Regions from separate parts of the Ammoniphilus soli genome, predicted to be linked through region 2. Evidence: predicted binding sites of a transcription regulator. Region 2 holds the regulator's gene; the other holds the start of a gene.
The links. Region 2 encodes LexA, which represses DNA repair genes until DNA is damaged. Its sites were predicted from a motif close to CGAACATATGTTCG; they were not measured.
Positions count from the first base shown of each region.

Region 1: a site for LexA is predicted at 5,022-5,035, ahead of ABLT31_RS07595 (DNA polymerase IV). Genes of this name have one in related genera too.

Region 1 covers NZ_JBEGDL010000003.1:35,949-43,402, forward strand. The annotation lists gene ABLT31_RS07565 (YjcZ family sporulation protein) at 1-56, opposite strand, end outside; gene ABLT31_RS07570 (U32 family peptidase) at 240-2,735, shown strand; gene ABLT31_RS07575 (hypothetical protein) at 2,912-3,415, opposite strand; gene ABLT31_RS07580 (hypothetical protein) at 3,697-4,050, shown strand; gene ppnP (pyrimidine/purine nucleoside phosphorylase) at 4,168-4,485, shown strand; gene ABLT31_RS07590 (hypothetical protein) at 4,646-4,834, shown strand; gene ABLT31_RS07595 (DNA polymerase IV) at 5,059-6,324, shown strand; gene ABLT31_RS07600 (helix-turn-helix domain-containing protein) at 6,485-6,676, shown strand; gene ABLT31_RS07605 (hypothetical protein) at 6,842-7,237, opposite strand; gene ABLT31_RS07610 (hypothetical protein) at 7,261-7,454, opposite strand, start outside.
Region 2 covers NZ_JBEGDL010000003.1:207,778-215,231, reverse strand. The annotation lists gene glnA (type I glutamate--ammonia ligase) at 1-498, shown strand, start outside; gene ABLT31_RS08625 (DUF456 domain-containing protein) at 653-1,129, shown strand; gene lexA (transcriptional repressor LexA) at 1,244-1,864, opposite strand; gene yneA (cell division suppressor protein YneA) at 2,030-2,323, shown strand; gene ABLT31_RS08610 (DUF896 domain-containing protein) at 2,384-2,611, shown strand; gene ABLT31_RS08605 (hypothetical protein) at 2,742-3,044, shown strand; gene ABLT31_RS08600 (hypothetical protein) at 3,091-3,267, shown strand; gene ABLT31_RS08595 (metal-dependent hydrolase) at 3,320-4,186, shown strand; gene ABLT31_RS08590 (TatD family hydrolase) at 4,218-4,994, opposite strand; gene ABLT31_RS08585 (hypothetical protein) at 5,014-5,505, opposite strand; gene ABLT31_RS08580 (DUF4349 domain-containing protein) at 5,647-6,537, shown strand; gene ABLT31_RS08575 (mismatch-specific DNA-glycosylase) at 6,562-7,077, opposite strand; gene ABLT31_RS08570 (aspartate kinase) at 7,281-7,454, shown strand, end outside.

The DNA.
Region 1 (7,454 bases), 170 kb from region 2:
TAAGGGGCTGTGGCCGTCGGGGCGACATTCGCATAAGGGTGCATTGGTGATTCCATTTTTTATTACCTCCTTTTTGTGTTCAGGTTATCTTATACGATAAGTTCTGTGGTTGTTTGTACGTCTGCCTATTTGTCTCTAAGTTGGGCGGGCTGGCCGAAAGCCATCATCCTAAAAATAGGTGTTTGTCAAGGCTGTAGCTATCGGGTACAATAATTCTTTGGTAGGTTACAATGGGAAGGATGAAAATCTTGAAAAACATCTCAAGAAATACGATAGAACTTTTAGCTCCCGCTGGCAATTGGGATTGTCTTCGTGCAGCTGTAAGCAATGGCGCTGATGCTGTATTTTTTGGTGTAGGGAAATATAATGCGCGGGTTCGAGCGGATAACTTCCAAATGGAAGAATTGCCCGATATTATGGCTTATTTGCATAAATATGGAGTACGTGGCTATGTTACGTTTAATATTCTGGTGTTTGAAAATGAACTGACTGAAGCGCGCCATCTGGTAGAAGCCTGTATGGAGGCAGGGGTTGATGCGCTAATTGTACAGGACATGGGCCTGATGAAGATGATTAGGGACATGTCTCCGGACTTTCCGATCCACGGCTCCACTCAAATGACAGTGACTTCTCCCGAGGCTGTAGACTTCCTGAAGCCTTATGATATCGAAATCATTGTACTGGGCAGAGAAAATAACTTAAACCAAATCCGTACCATAGCGGATAAGACTGAAACCCCTCTCGAAGTTTTTGTACACGGCGCCCTGTGCGTGTCCTATTCTGGGCAGTGCCTGACATCCGAGATGTGGGGGGGACGCTCAGCAAACCGCGGGGAGTGCGCCCAAGCCTGCCGATTGCCGTATGATTTGATTGTGGACGGGGAGAAAAGGGAAATGGGGAACATTGCTTATGTTCTCTCGCCTAAAGATCTCGCTGCCATTGATCTCGTTCCGGAGCTCATTGAGGCTGGAGTTTCCTCCTTTAAAATAGAAGGCCGCTTGAAATCTCCTGAGTATGTGGCGAATGTTGTGAGCAAGTATCGCAAGGCCATCGAAGAGTATTTGGCCGGCCGGGATTATGCGCCTTCCACAGAAGAAATTCGAGAGCTGCAGCAAAGCTTCAGCCGCGGGTTTACGCACGGTTTTCTAAAGGGAACGAATAACAAAGAATTGTTGGATGGAACCTTCCCTAAAAGCCGGGGAGTTTATTTGGGTACTGTTAAAAAAGTGCTTAAGGATGCGGTTCTTTGCGAGATCGAAGCCCCTCTTAAACGCGGGGATGGCATTGTGTTCGATGCCGGCCGCCCGGAGAAAAAAGAAGAAGGCGGCCGCGTTTATGACCTTCGCCAACGAGGAATAAAGATTGAAGGCGAAGTCCAACAGGGTCTTGTCGAGATTGTTCCCGGCCGCCATGATGTGAACTTAACCAAGGTTCGGGTAGGTGACCGGATTTGGAAAACCAGCGACCAGGAACTAGAGCGGCGCTTGCGCAAAACCTATGAAACGGAACAAGGACACAGGTTGCTGCCATTGGAGATTGCGGCAACCGGGCAAGTAGGTGACTTGCTTGTAAGTGTTTGGCGGGATGTTGAAATGGGAAATAGTGTAACTGTGGTATCTTCCGATTCCATTCAAGAGGCTGTAAAAAGACCCCTTACATTGGAATACCTTCAAGAGCAGTGGGGACGCTTGGGCGGAACCGTTTATGAACTGCGCCGCGTTGAGTTGAATTTAACGGGAAACGGCATCGTGCCGGTGAGCGAGCTCAACCGCATGCGAAGGGAAGCTGTTGAGCGTCTGCTCGAAATGCGTCAAAACCCCCGTCAATATCTCAGGAACATCGAAACTTCAGTTCCAGCTACAACTAAAAGAGCAACAGAACAAAAGCCGGCCCAGTTATATGCTCTTTGCCGAACGATGGAACAGATCGAAGCTGCATGCCAAACGGAAGCTGACTATATTTATGCTGATTTTGAGTTCACGACAGACTATCCCCAAGCGGTCCAAGTGGCTAGACAGTACGGCAAGCCCATTGCCTTGGCCACGCCTCGGATTCATATGCCAGGAGAAAACGGCATCTTGAACGGCATGCTGAAAGCAGAACCAGATGCAATCCTAGTAAGAAGTCTGGGGGCATTGCAGTATTTTAGCCAGATGAATCTCTCCATTCCTTTATTTGGGGATTTCTCTCTAAACATTGCTAACAGTAAAGCCGTTGAGCTATTTTTAAATCATGGGCTGGATCGGGTAACCCCTTCATATGATTTAAATATCCAGCAAATGATAGACTTGCTTCAAGGCACAGCGGATCCAGGGAAGATGGAAATTGTGATTCACCAGCATCTGCCGATGTTCCATACGGAACACTGCGTTTATTGCACTTTCTTAAGCGAGGGTACAGATTTTACCAATTGCGGGCGTCCTTGTGAAACCCATCGGGTTTCCCTGCAGGATCGGATCGGCATGCTTCACCCTGTAAGAGTGGACATCGGCTGCCGCAACACCGTCTATAACGCTATTGAGCAGTCGGGAGCGGAATATTTGCCGCAGTTTCTTCAACTGGGCATACGCCATTATCGTATAGAATTCTTGGAAGAAAATGCAGCGAAAGTACAGGAAGTCATCAGCTTGTACCGTCAAGCCATCGAAGGCAAGCGAACTGGAACCAGTGTATGGAGGTCTCTAAAAGCGACAAACCAGCTTGGAGTTACCCGAGGGCAATTAGTAAAGCAGTAGTAGAGGTCTAGGGGCGGCCTAGGCGATAACGGGAGATTCTCCGGTTATTTCATATTTTTTAATAAAAAAGGAAAATAAGCGGACTTCCTCCTGTTAAGTCTCGTAGGAACAACAATTTTTCTTATATCTAACATAAAAAGCCGGATTTTCACCGGCTTTTTTCTATTTTGCCCACCTCACATCCCAATCTTCAACCATAGTAGATCCTCTTTAATCTCCATCTGCTTAATAGAACCCCTTTTTATGCTTCGTATAAGGTCCAATTGATTTAAGTCTAAATAAATGTGCCTATCCTGATAGTGAAGATAGGGAGGGCGGTTGAAGATTTGCTGGTTAACTGTCTCATTCAAGATAGGGGTCATTTCCTGGATTAGAAAGGCAACCGTTCTGCCATGGACTTTTGCTGGCTGCAAAACAAGAGAAAAAGGGATTTTGATCATCCATTTCCTTGCCTCTCCTTGTATGTACAGCAAGGAGTTATGGATGGTGACTTTCAGCTTTTGAACATTTTCGATCTGAGCCTGCACCAGAGCCGCTTGTATCATCTTCGCCGTCAGGGGAACAGGGATATAGGCATGACCCAATGTTTTGCCGGCACTTTCTTTTAGTTTTCGAAATTCCGGGTGGCGGACAATGCGATCCAGCTTTTTTCTTAACCGATAGACAAAGTAGTGATCCATAACCTTCTCCCATCTTATCTTTCTTATGTTATACATATGCATCACCCGCTTGCCTGCACCCTAAACCAGGTGTCCGGTTCACAACAAGAAAACTTGGCTCGCGCCAATTCCCTAACTTGACATCAATGTCAAGTTAGGGGAAAGCTACAAGTTTTCCTCGTGCTGTTCAAATAATGTAACGAAGTTATAAATTCTGACAGTGCGACAAAAACTTGTCAATCTAGGATAAAACGGCTAGGCAGGATTCATACTAGGATAGAACGATATAGGGAGGGATTTAGATGGAAACCTTTTATGCCAACGCCGAGGAACTTTGGGAGAAGCTCCAGGAGCATGGCGGCGTTTTAATTCGGGATTTTGAACTGTCTCATTATGGTGATGAGGATAGTGCCGCTGGTTACGTACTCCTCTATAAAGGGCTTACTCACGATATTCATCGCGTCAATAAAACCGTGGAAATGTTGTATAACAAGCTGGTCTCGGCCGGTTTCGAACATAATTTGGAGTTGACTTACCGTAACATCGATCGACCTGACAAGTATAATGGAGCAAAGAAGGAAGCTGTCATTGAGCTTTATCCGGGTTTGCATATGGGGGAAGCTGGTGAGTTTGAGGAGTCGGAAGAAAACCTTTAATACACCGTGAACAGAAGTCCTCTAATCGAGGGCTTTTTCTTGTACCAGTTTTCTTGTTGCCTATCTGTTCTCATATCGGTATAGTTATATCATGAACTAGATAAAGGAGAGAGAACATTGGCGCAGTTTGAGCAAGTCACCGTGATGAAAGAGGCAAATATTTACTTTGAGGGTAAGGTAACCAGCCGTACTGTATTGTTTGCAGACGGAACGAAAAAAACTTTAGGTATCATGATGCCTGGGGAATACGAGTTTGGAACAAGCGAAAAGGAAATTATGGAAATTGCTGCGGGAGAACTAGATGTACTGCTTCCTGGTGAAACGGATTGGAAAAGCTTTCGTGCCGGTACGCAATTTACCGTGCCTGCAAACGCATCGTTCAAGTTGAAGGTATATCGAGTTACTGATTATTGCTGCTCCTATATTAAGGAATAGCGGACAAAAGACTAGCCACCTGCGTTGTTGGCTAGTCTTTTTATATTGCTTCCAAACGGATATTATGAGTTAAGCCAAGTTTTCTTTGTGGATTCTCTTAAGCAGATATGGTATGATAACTGCGAAAAATGTTCCCTTCCTATAAGGAGGCCTATTTATTATGGGTATTGCTGAATTAAACAACTTAACGGTTCCACTATTTGTTATTGGTGCGATCGCCATCCTTTTGGCAGGATCGTTCTTTAGCTTTGGCGTTTTGCGTCTTTTTCAGAAGCGATTCTTCCAAGGTGCTTTGTCAATTGTACTTGCTGTCGTTAGCTTTGTGGCTCTACTGGTTTATGTCGAGTGATAGCCGAATGGACAAAAGGGTGTCCACGGAGGTGGAATAGCCCTTTTATCCGATATTCTACCGCTCGTTCAATTGAATAGCCTTGATATTCTAGGTGTTCCATCCGTTACATGGAACACCTTTTTGCATAGGTAGCGTTTGGTAATTTTTTTCATCTTGCAAGTTCTCCTATAGTTCGCATAAAATAAGAACAAATGTTCCTTTTTAGAAAGGATAGGTGAACTATGTTTGATTATAGTCAAATGCCTAAACGCTCTATCCTTATGCTGGATGCCAAGAGTTTTTATGCTTCCGCACATTGTTCGCTGCTTGGGCTAGATCCCTTGACCGCCTACTTGGCTGTCGTTGGCGATCCAGAGAGGAGCGGTTCCATCATTCTTGCAGCCTCAGCCGCATTAAAGAGAGATTTTGGAGTGAAAAATGTTTCGCGGTTCTTTGAATTGCCCCGAGATCCCCGAATCCAGATTGTCAAAGCGAAGATGTCCAAATACTTAGAGATCAGTTTAGAATTAACGAAGATCCTCGGGCGTTTTGCCCCCTTTGATAGCATTATGCAGTACTCGGTCGATGAAGCGTGGATTGATGTCACGGGAACGGAAAAGCTTTTCGGTGAAAAATGGTCTGTAGCTAGAAAAATTAAGCAAACCATTTGGGAGGAGCTGCGGATTCCCTTAGCGATCGGGATTGGGCCCAATATGCTAATGGCCAAAGTTTGTTTGGATTTAGATGCCAAGAAAGCGCCGGAAGGAATTGCCGAATGGACTTTTGAGGATCTGCCTGCGAGGCTGTGGCCCCATCCGGTCAAGGATATGTGGGGGATTGGGTCGCGCATGGAACGAAACCTAAACCGGATGGGCATTCGTACGATTGGCCAGTTGGCTGAATTTGAGGTTTCCCTGCTGGAGAACCGATTCGGCGTTATGGGGGTGCAGCTCTTCAACCATGCCTGGGGCATTGATTTTTCCCGTGTGCAGCCAAATTATAGCCAGACGCATAAAAGCTATGGAAACGGCGTCACCTTACTCCGCGACTATGTCAAGCCTTCGGAGATCAAGATTGTAATCCGCGAATTATGCGATGAAGTAACCACTCGGGCTCGCAAGGACCGAATGGCCGGTCGAACCATTTCTTTAGGGATTGGTTATTCCCACGATGCAATGGGGGGCTTCTCCCGCTCGCAGTCGATTGCTACGCCAACGAACCTAGAGGATGAGGTTTATGCCGTTTGCCTTCAGTTGTTCGATACGCACTATACTTTAGGGGAAGAAGTTCGAAACATATACGTGTCCTTGTCCAATCTCAGTCCGGACCAGGAAATTCAGTTGGATATGTTCAGCTATAAGACAAGGGAGAAAAAGAGAAGCTTAGCTTTTGCCGTGGATCAGATCCGCGATTCATTCGGACCGACTTCCATTATCAAGGCTTCCAGCTTGGTCGAAGGAGGTATCGCTTTAGAAAGAAGCGCAAAGATTGGAGGCCATTACGGATAAAAAGCAAGGTAAACCAATGGGGATTAATCGTTAATTGTCATAAGTTTAAATTTTCCAAAAAGGGTGTTGGAACGATCTTCCATGTTAAAATCTAGAAGATAGGAATTCGGGCGAAGGAACTGACAAAGAAACCAAGATCAAGGGAGAAAGGAAAGACTGCATGTATCCTCATGAAATTATCGTAAAGCTAGGAATGAGCGAATATATCCTTTGGCGATATTTGGAACAACGGCAATTCGTTATTCCTTCCATGGATGAAATGGTTAATCATTTTGGCAGACATCGGCGGACCATTAAAAACTGGTTAAAAAACTTAACTGAAAGCGGCTATATTCAAGGGAAAAAATCATAATGGCAAAAAGTCGCTTTCTTTATTGAGCAAGAAGGCATAAGAAGCGACTTTTCGTCTATAGACTGGAGGTAACATCATCTAGTTTCAAGATAAAGGCAAATTAACCTTTACAATGGAAAAACTAATCATTTCTGATACCGATTTTAAAATAGACCCCCAAAGATCTTAATCGCTACGTTCAGCCTTCAGCTCCTTAATGCCCCGTTTAAAAATTTCCAGCAGAACGTCATGTTGAGTTTTGCTTGATACATACTGCCGGATTTGTTCCAGCTCTTGTACCAAATGGGAATCTAAATGCAGATTTACCGTTTTTCCCTTTTCCTTGGCCGTGATTTCACACATTTCTCCCTGGCAATGAACTTCACCAGTAAAGCTTACATCCTTTTGATTCAATACCCGTGCATCAGGAACGAGAATGGTGTCACCTTCCAGCACGATTTTCTTTAGGTCGTTTGAAAAAGAAACCTCTATATTGTTGTTCTTTTCCTTATTTGTATTTTTAATCAATCGGGAAGCCTGCTGATTATCCAATGTATTTTCCAATGTTAGTGAAACCCTCATCTCAAACCACTCCTGCCCTGTCTCTATATCGGTTTAATCCATGATTCGGCTACCTGCTCAACCACCGAAAAACTTGTTTCCGTTTGCAACGTATAATAAAACTCGTCTTCCATCAATCCACTTTTCACAACAACGGCTGCCTCATCGAAGTTCGGATGTTTGGAATCACTGATGCGAACCCGGTCCAGAATATCAAACCTAGGGCGAATCAACGCTT
Region 2 (7,454 bases):
AAACACTCCCGTGGATTCTCTGCGATTACGAACCCTTTAATTAATTCGTACAAGCGTTTGGTGCCTGGTTATGAAGCACCTTGCTATGTGGCTTGGTCTGCAAAAAATAGAAGCCCATTGGTTCGCATTCCATCTTCTCGCGGATTGAGCACACGCATTGAAGTTCGCAATCCTGATCCAGCTGCGAATCCGTATTTGGCTCTTGCCGTTATGCTTGCAGCAGGTTTGGATGGAATTGAAAATGATCTGCCTTGCCCTCCAGGTACAGATCGCAATATCTATGTAATGAACGAAGAAGAAAGAGAAGAAGCAGGTATCGATACACTTCCAGCTAGCTTAAAGGAAGCCATTGAATGCTTAAAGAATAATTCAGTTATGATTGAGGCTCTTGGTGAGCATGCTGTGCTTCACTTCATTGAAGCGAAAGAAATCGAGTGGGATATGTTCCGCACTCAAATCCATGCATGGGAAAGAGATCAATATATCATTAATTACTAATCGCATAAAGTTGAGCAAGGTGCTGTAACACGGTGCCTTGCTTTTTTCTATTTTATTGGAAGGACGAATATCCTATCTGAAAAATTTTTATAAGCTTTTTGAAATCGTTTCAAGGCTTGCTTCGTAGGAAATAAAGAGAAAAGGAGGTTGTATTATGGAATGGCTGTTTTGGGCTGTCATCATTGTATTTTTTATAGGGAGCTTGGCTGGGATTGTCATCCCGATCATACCCGATGCCCTGTTAGTATGGGGAGGCTTTTTAATCTATCAGTTTGCTCTGGCGGAGCGAAGTTTATCCCCATGGTTTTGGTGGGGAATGGGCGGCATTACATTGCTTATTGTCCTAGCGGATATGCTTGCTAATTTGCTTTTTGTGAAAAAGTATGGCGGATCCAAGCTAGGGATGATAGCCTCGGTTATCGGCTTGCTCCTTGGTCCATTTGTATTAGGGCCTCTTGGGATTCTAGCTGGTCCGATACTTCTGGTTTTTGCTGTAGAGTGGATTCGGAACAGGGATGGAATGATGTCCATGAAGATAGCTCTCAGCACTCTCGCTGCTTTTTTTGGAAGTGCTGCCGTGAAATTGGTTCTTCAGGTCATTATGATCATCGCCTTTTTTATTGCAATCTAAAAACAAAAAACACTAGCCATGGATCAAATGGTCTAGTGTTTTTTGTTTTCTGTTCGAATTTATTATTTTGTTAATCATTTGAACAGCAAGAGGTAAATAGAGCGTCCCATTTTGCTAGTGCATATTTCTAAATACGCCAACTACTTTGCCAAGGATCGTTACCGATGGCAGAAGAATCGGCTCTAAGTCAGGATTCTCAGGCTGTAAGCGAATATGGTTCTTTTCCTTATAAAATGTTTTCACGGTTGCTTCTTCGTCTTCAGTCATCGCAACAACGATATCACCGTTATTTGCCACAGATTGTTGTCTGACAATGACATAATCGCCATCTAAAATACCAGCTTCGATCATACTATTTCCCTGTACTTTTAACATATATATCGTATCAGACCCTACCATTCGCTCTGGGAGGACAAAATATTCCTCTACGTTCTCCACAGCAAGGATAGGTTCACCGGCGGTAACCTTCCCTACCACGGGGATTCTAACGGTTGGTAGAGTAGCTTCTTCCTCAGGGAAGTCCAATTCATCCAAAATCTCTATGGCTCGCGGTTTCGTAGGGTCTCTTCGAATTAATCCCTTCTTTTCCAAGCGAGCTAAATGACCGTGTACGGTTGAGCTTGATGCAAGACCGACGGCTTCTCCAATCTCCCGAACAGAAGGCGGGTACCCTTTGTCTTTAACTTCTTTCTTAATGAAGTCAAGAATGGCATGCTGACGCGATGATAACTTCATCTTATTTCCCCCCTTGCTTTTACCAAAACCTTCTTTTTTTTCATTATAACAAGGTTCGATCAAATATACAAACATAAGTTCGAAGAAGTTGTTGACAAGAACGCTTGTTCGAATTAATATTTATATAAGATCGTTTGTTCGTACGTGTAGAAAGGATGAAATGATATGAAATCGATAGTTTTGGGGTTTACGATGATGGCATTGTTGATAACGAGTTTAGTGCATATTGCAGGCAATATAACATGGATGAAGCCTGCGCATGCGAGCGGTTTAATGGAATATGAGGAAGTTATCGTTCAGACTGGGGATTCCCTTTGGAAGATTGCTGATCAATATAATGAGGATCACGATCTTTCAATCTCCCAGATGGTTCAAGTCATTATTGATGAAAACCAGCTGTCTAACCCATATATCTATCCGGGACAAGTTATTCAGATCCCCTTTACCTCTAACAAATAGACTCTTTAAGGCAAGTTATGTTACAATGTAGGAACACCTTTTAGAGAGGAGACGAATTACTTGGTTACTCCTGAGAAAATCGAACGAATCAACGAACTAGCCCGGAAGTCAAAGTCAACTGGACTAACTGCAAAAGAAAAGCAAGAACAAGCTTCTCTAAGACAGGAATATATTCAGGCTGTTAGGATGTCGCTAAAAGCTAACTTAGATTCGTTAAAAATTGTAGATGAAGAAGGCAACGTCCTAAAAGAGTATGGAGAGAATAAACTGAAGAAAGATCTGCACTAACAAGCCGTCACGTATTGTGATGGCTTCATTTTTTTTGAAGCACATTACAGATTCGACTGATTTAAAGCAAAAAGGGTACAATAGAATTGGGTCTTATTGTCATCCTACAATATGCTTGGAGGTTATTACTATGGGTACGCAAATGCAACTACGTTTAAGCCAAGAGCAAATAGAGAAGATGGTGCTTGATTTTATTAAATCTAGCCAGCCGGATTTTGCTGTACAGGATGCGATGCTTGAAACCAGCTATTACGGGGAGCAAATCGATTCCTGGTGGGTGGCTTGCGAGCATAAGAACGGGGATGAATCCATTATGGAAGATGAACAGATTTTGCTGCTCATCCAGCAAAAGCAAGGATGGGAAAAAATTGTGAATCATCATATAGAGGATTCCGAGGAAGAAGGATTCGTTCTGAAAGTGAAAGGGCAATAACTGCAGAGGATGGTTATTGTCTAGGTTGAGAGAGGGGGAGAGATAATTGTCTCATTTGTCTGAAGAAGAGCTTAAGGTAGTTGAGAAGTTTGGTTTTCGCATTGTCGGATCGAAAGCCGTTCATAAAAAAATGGGCATTGAAAAAGATGTTGCTATATTTAAGGATTTTTCAACCCTCACAGAGTTGGAAGACTATGTGAAAGTCCTTTTAAGAACGGCTTGAAATTCATGCTAGAGCACCCGTTGGGTGTTTATAGAATTTACTCGGGGGCTGTATGGATACAATCACACATACTTTGTTTGGGATTACGATTTATAAAGCGATTAACAAGGAGGAAATGACCAAACCAGTCAAGCACTCCTTGCTGTTTACCTCCCTGATCGGAAGCCAGATTCCTGACATTGATGTGATTTCAAAATGGTGGGATCAAGAGGGGCTTTACCTGATGTGGCACAGAGGGATTACTCATTCCATCTTCTTAGTTCCCGTTTGGGCATTGTTTCTGAGTGTCATCTGTTACTACATATGGAAGGTGAAAGACAGAAGACTTTTCTATACGGGGTTGCTGGCTGTGTTCATCCATAATACCAGTGATATCTTTAATGCTTGGGGAACCGGGTATCTAGAACCATTCTCCAATATGAGGCTCACGTTTGGAACTGTACCCATTATTGATTTTGTCGTGTGGACGATCATTCTTTGCGGATTTATCTTTACTCGCCTACGAAAATATCCTACACACCAAGTGTTTAAGGTGGTCGGTCTACTCATTGCTGTACATTTTTTGATCCAGTCTGCTCATGGTTTTGCAATCTATCAAAATATGAAAGGTAATTATGATCAGATTGCCTTAGCTGCTGATTTTGTCCCTTGGAACTATAAAGTAATCGGGAAAATCGACCAGCGTGTTGAGATTTCTGAAGCCACAAGCTGGGGAACACCTAAATTGGAAACTCAGCTTGAAACAGCCCCAGAGGCCGATTTAGAGCATTTATTTCGGGAAAATAAACGGGCAAGGACATTGTATGAGTGGGCACCGTTTGTCGTTGTGGTGAAAGAAGAAGGACGATTTGGGATCTATGACCCGAGATTTTATCGTGATGGCCAGTCTTTTTTGTTTGAATATATTGAAACACACTAGTTAAAAAGCTTCTCCACGTTAAAGGAGAAGCTTATTTTTTAATTTGAAGAAATTCATGAGTATTAGCCCAGCAGGCTTGAATCATTTGCTCTAAGGGAAGCTGATGAATTTCTGCTAATTTTAGAGCGATATCGGCCAATAAAAGGGGCGTGGTTTGAACGTTCTGAAAGGAATCACCATATTTCCAAGGACCATCTGTTTCAATAAGAAGCTGGGAGAGCGGCACCTGTTTGGCCATCTCCTGATCTCGGGTACGATAACATATCTCAGGAGTCACAGAAATAAAATAACCCACTCCAGCAATCTGTTTGACAACGTGTGTCGGAGCTTTTAGCCAGTGGAAATGAGCTTGTTTGACTCCTTGTTTTTGAATGGCAGAAAAGGCCAATTCAGCTTTATCATGAACAGCATGAAGAATCAGTGGCAATTGATAATGAATAGCCAGATCGGAAAATGAACGCAAGACTTCGAGAAAAGGTTCCAAATCTGAGGGGGTACTGCCACAAAACTCGTAGTGCGGCAATCCGACTTCCCCTATTGCTGATATTAAACGTCTTTCTTGTTTCACAAGCGCTGATATTTCCAAGCGTTCCTGCTCAGTGGGCAATGGTAATTCCGGGTGATAACCAACGGCAGCAAATATAAAATCAGGGTACCTCAATTTTAGCTCCAGCGTTTGATAGGAAGAGCGTAAGTCAGTTGAAACGGCTAAAACGCCTTGAACGTTTTGCTTCCTCCACTGTTCGATGGATTCTTTCAGATGGTCCAAGGGATATTGATCTAGGTGAATATGGGCATCAAAGTACATTGCTTCCGAACTCCTAAAATTAAGGTTTGATTTCTACAATAAACATGTGATAGGTAAGAACCCTAAGCGTGTTTTGCGTGCGCGGAATACCTTTCATTAAATCAGCTTTTGCATAAAGCGTAACGCTTTCTCCCCCTCTTAAGCGGAGATGAATTCGCTTAAAGGCACCGAGATAAGGCATTCGCACCGTATGCAAGAGTTCTACTGTTCCTGTCATAAGTTCAATGGAATCAGGTTGCCTTGCGTGCATCCATTGACTAGTATAATAATGATACAGAAATGTATAATTGGTCCAAGATGAAAGAGAAGCAGACATAAAGATGAGTACAATCGCTAGGATGATACCAAATGGAAGAAAAGGGAATGTACTTGGAAAAGAAAAAACGGTAGTTGCATTATAGGCGATACCGATTAAAAGCCCAATAAGGATAATACCTGCTGCTATAGTTTGGAGCTGCGCCTTTCTCCTCAATTTATCCCATTTATTTATATTATATTCTAATTTTTGCATCATACCTACCCTACCCTAATGACGTTTTTCTATCATTATGTCAGAGTCAGTGCAAGGGTTCATTAGAAAAAATTTGGGAAGAGGAAAACTTTTTCCTCGTTGATTACGTCATAAATTATAGACAATAGATAGGGGGGCAATATGCTTACAAACATTTGGAGGTTGTCTGGGGTACTTTTTCTTTTGTTTTTATTAGTGGGGTGCGGCAATCAAGCTCATGAAAAGGAGGCTCAAAAGAATACGGCAGATCTCGCGGCGATGGAATCAGTACCCGCTGAAGCACCTGGTGGGTTTTCGGAGGGAGAGACAAGTCAATCGAAGCAGGAATCTTCCTATCAGCGGAAGATTATCAAATCCGCAGAAATCCATCAGAAAGTTACCGAGCTTGAACCGGCCTTGAAACAGGTTCAAGAGTTTGTGGACCGCTCTGGCGGATATGTTCAGTCCTCATCTATCCAAAAGTATCGGGAGAATGAAAGAGAAGCTGTATTTATTTTACGAATCCCTCAACAAAACTATCTGTCGATTGTAAATCAAATTCAGAGTATTGGGAAAACCACACGGATTTCTCAAAAGGGAGAAGACGTTACCGATCAATTCTATGACAATGAGGCACGAATTCGAAATCTTTCCTTGCAAGAAGAAGCTGTACAGAAACTGCTGGCCCAAGCAAATAAGATGGAGGATATCCTTAAGATCCAGCAGGAACTGTTTCGGATTCGGGGCGAAATTGAAGGCCTGGAAGGCAAAAACCGCTATCTGGATCACCTGTCCAACTTGTCTACTATCAATCTTACAATCCTTGAGGTTCAAGCCCTGGAGTATGCTGAAGATAAGCCATGGGCGCAGGCGCGTACTGGATTCGTACAGTCATTGGGAGGGGTAGGAGAGTTCTTCATTCAAATTATGGTGTTATTGATTACGTATTTGCCATTTTTGCTCTTTGTCTATTTGCCTCTCGGTTTATTCGTTTGGTGGATGATCCGTCGGCAAAAGCGAAAAAAGAGTGACATTGATAATAACCATTCATAAAGCGAGAGGAGATTAATCTCCTCTCTAATTTTTTACGCTGGCCACTAAGTCATATAATCCTCGGTAGATGTCGATCACTTCTTCGATCTTCATGCGGACCAGACCGCTTGAGGAAGGACCGACAAATTCAACTACATCGCGAAGAATAGGCGGCTGCTGAATTCCCCAACTGAAATTGCGTCTCCCGCTATACTGCTCGTAAACTCCCTTTCCAACAAAAGTGACAACTCTTGGTTTATATTTCAATATTTTTTGCTTTAAAAGCTCTTTGCCTTCTATGTACTCTTCCTTTGTAATTTCCGCTGCTGTCCGTGTCGGCCTTGCTACGATGTTGGTAAACCCATAACCCAGTTCCAATAATTCAAGATCTTCTTCTGGCTTATATTTCCGCGGTGTAAGGCCAGAGCGATGGAGTATTGTCCAGAAGCGGTTGTTCGGGTTTGCATAGTGATGACCTGTTTGTCCGGACCGGAGACTGGGGTTATAGCCGACAAATAAAATGAGCAAGCCTTCACGGAGATGGTCTGGTATTTCGTGCAGCATCGCGAATTTCTCCTTCCTATATCTGCATACAACATTTATAGAGTCATTACATACTTTAATGATAATTAAGAGTTTATATTGGATAATTATACCATTAGAATTGGAAAAAGCATTTTTACTTTTGAGTACGAAAAGGGATTGCAAGGAACCTTAAATAGAGGGATAATAAGGTTTATTCAGAAACAAATTGGGGGATTAAAATGAAGGTTGCAAAGTTTGGCGGAACCTCGGTTGCTTCCGCAGCACAAATACAGAAGGTATTCAATATTGTCATTGCTGACCCAGAAAGAAAAGTGGTTGTCGTTTCCGCACCCGGGAAGCGATTTAAGGAAGATACAAAAGTGACAGACTTGTTAATTGCTTGTGCAGAGCAA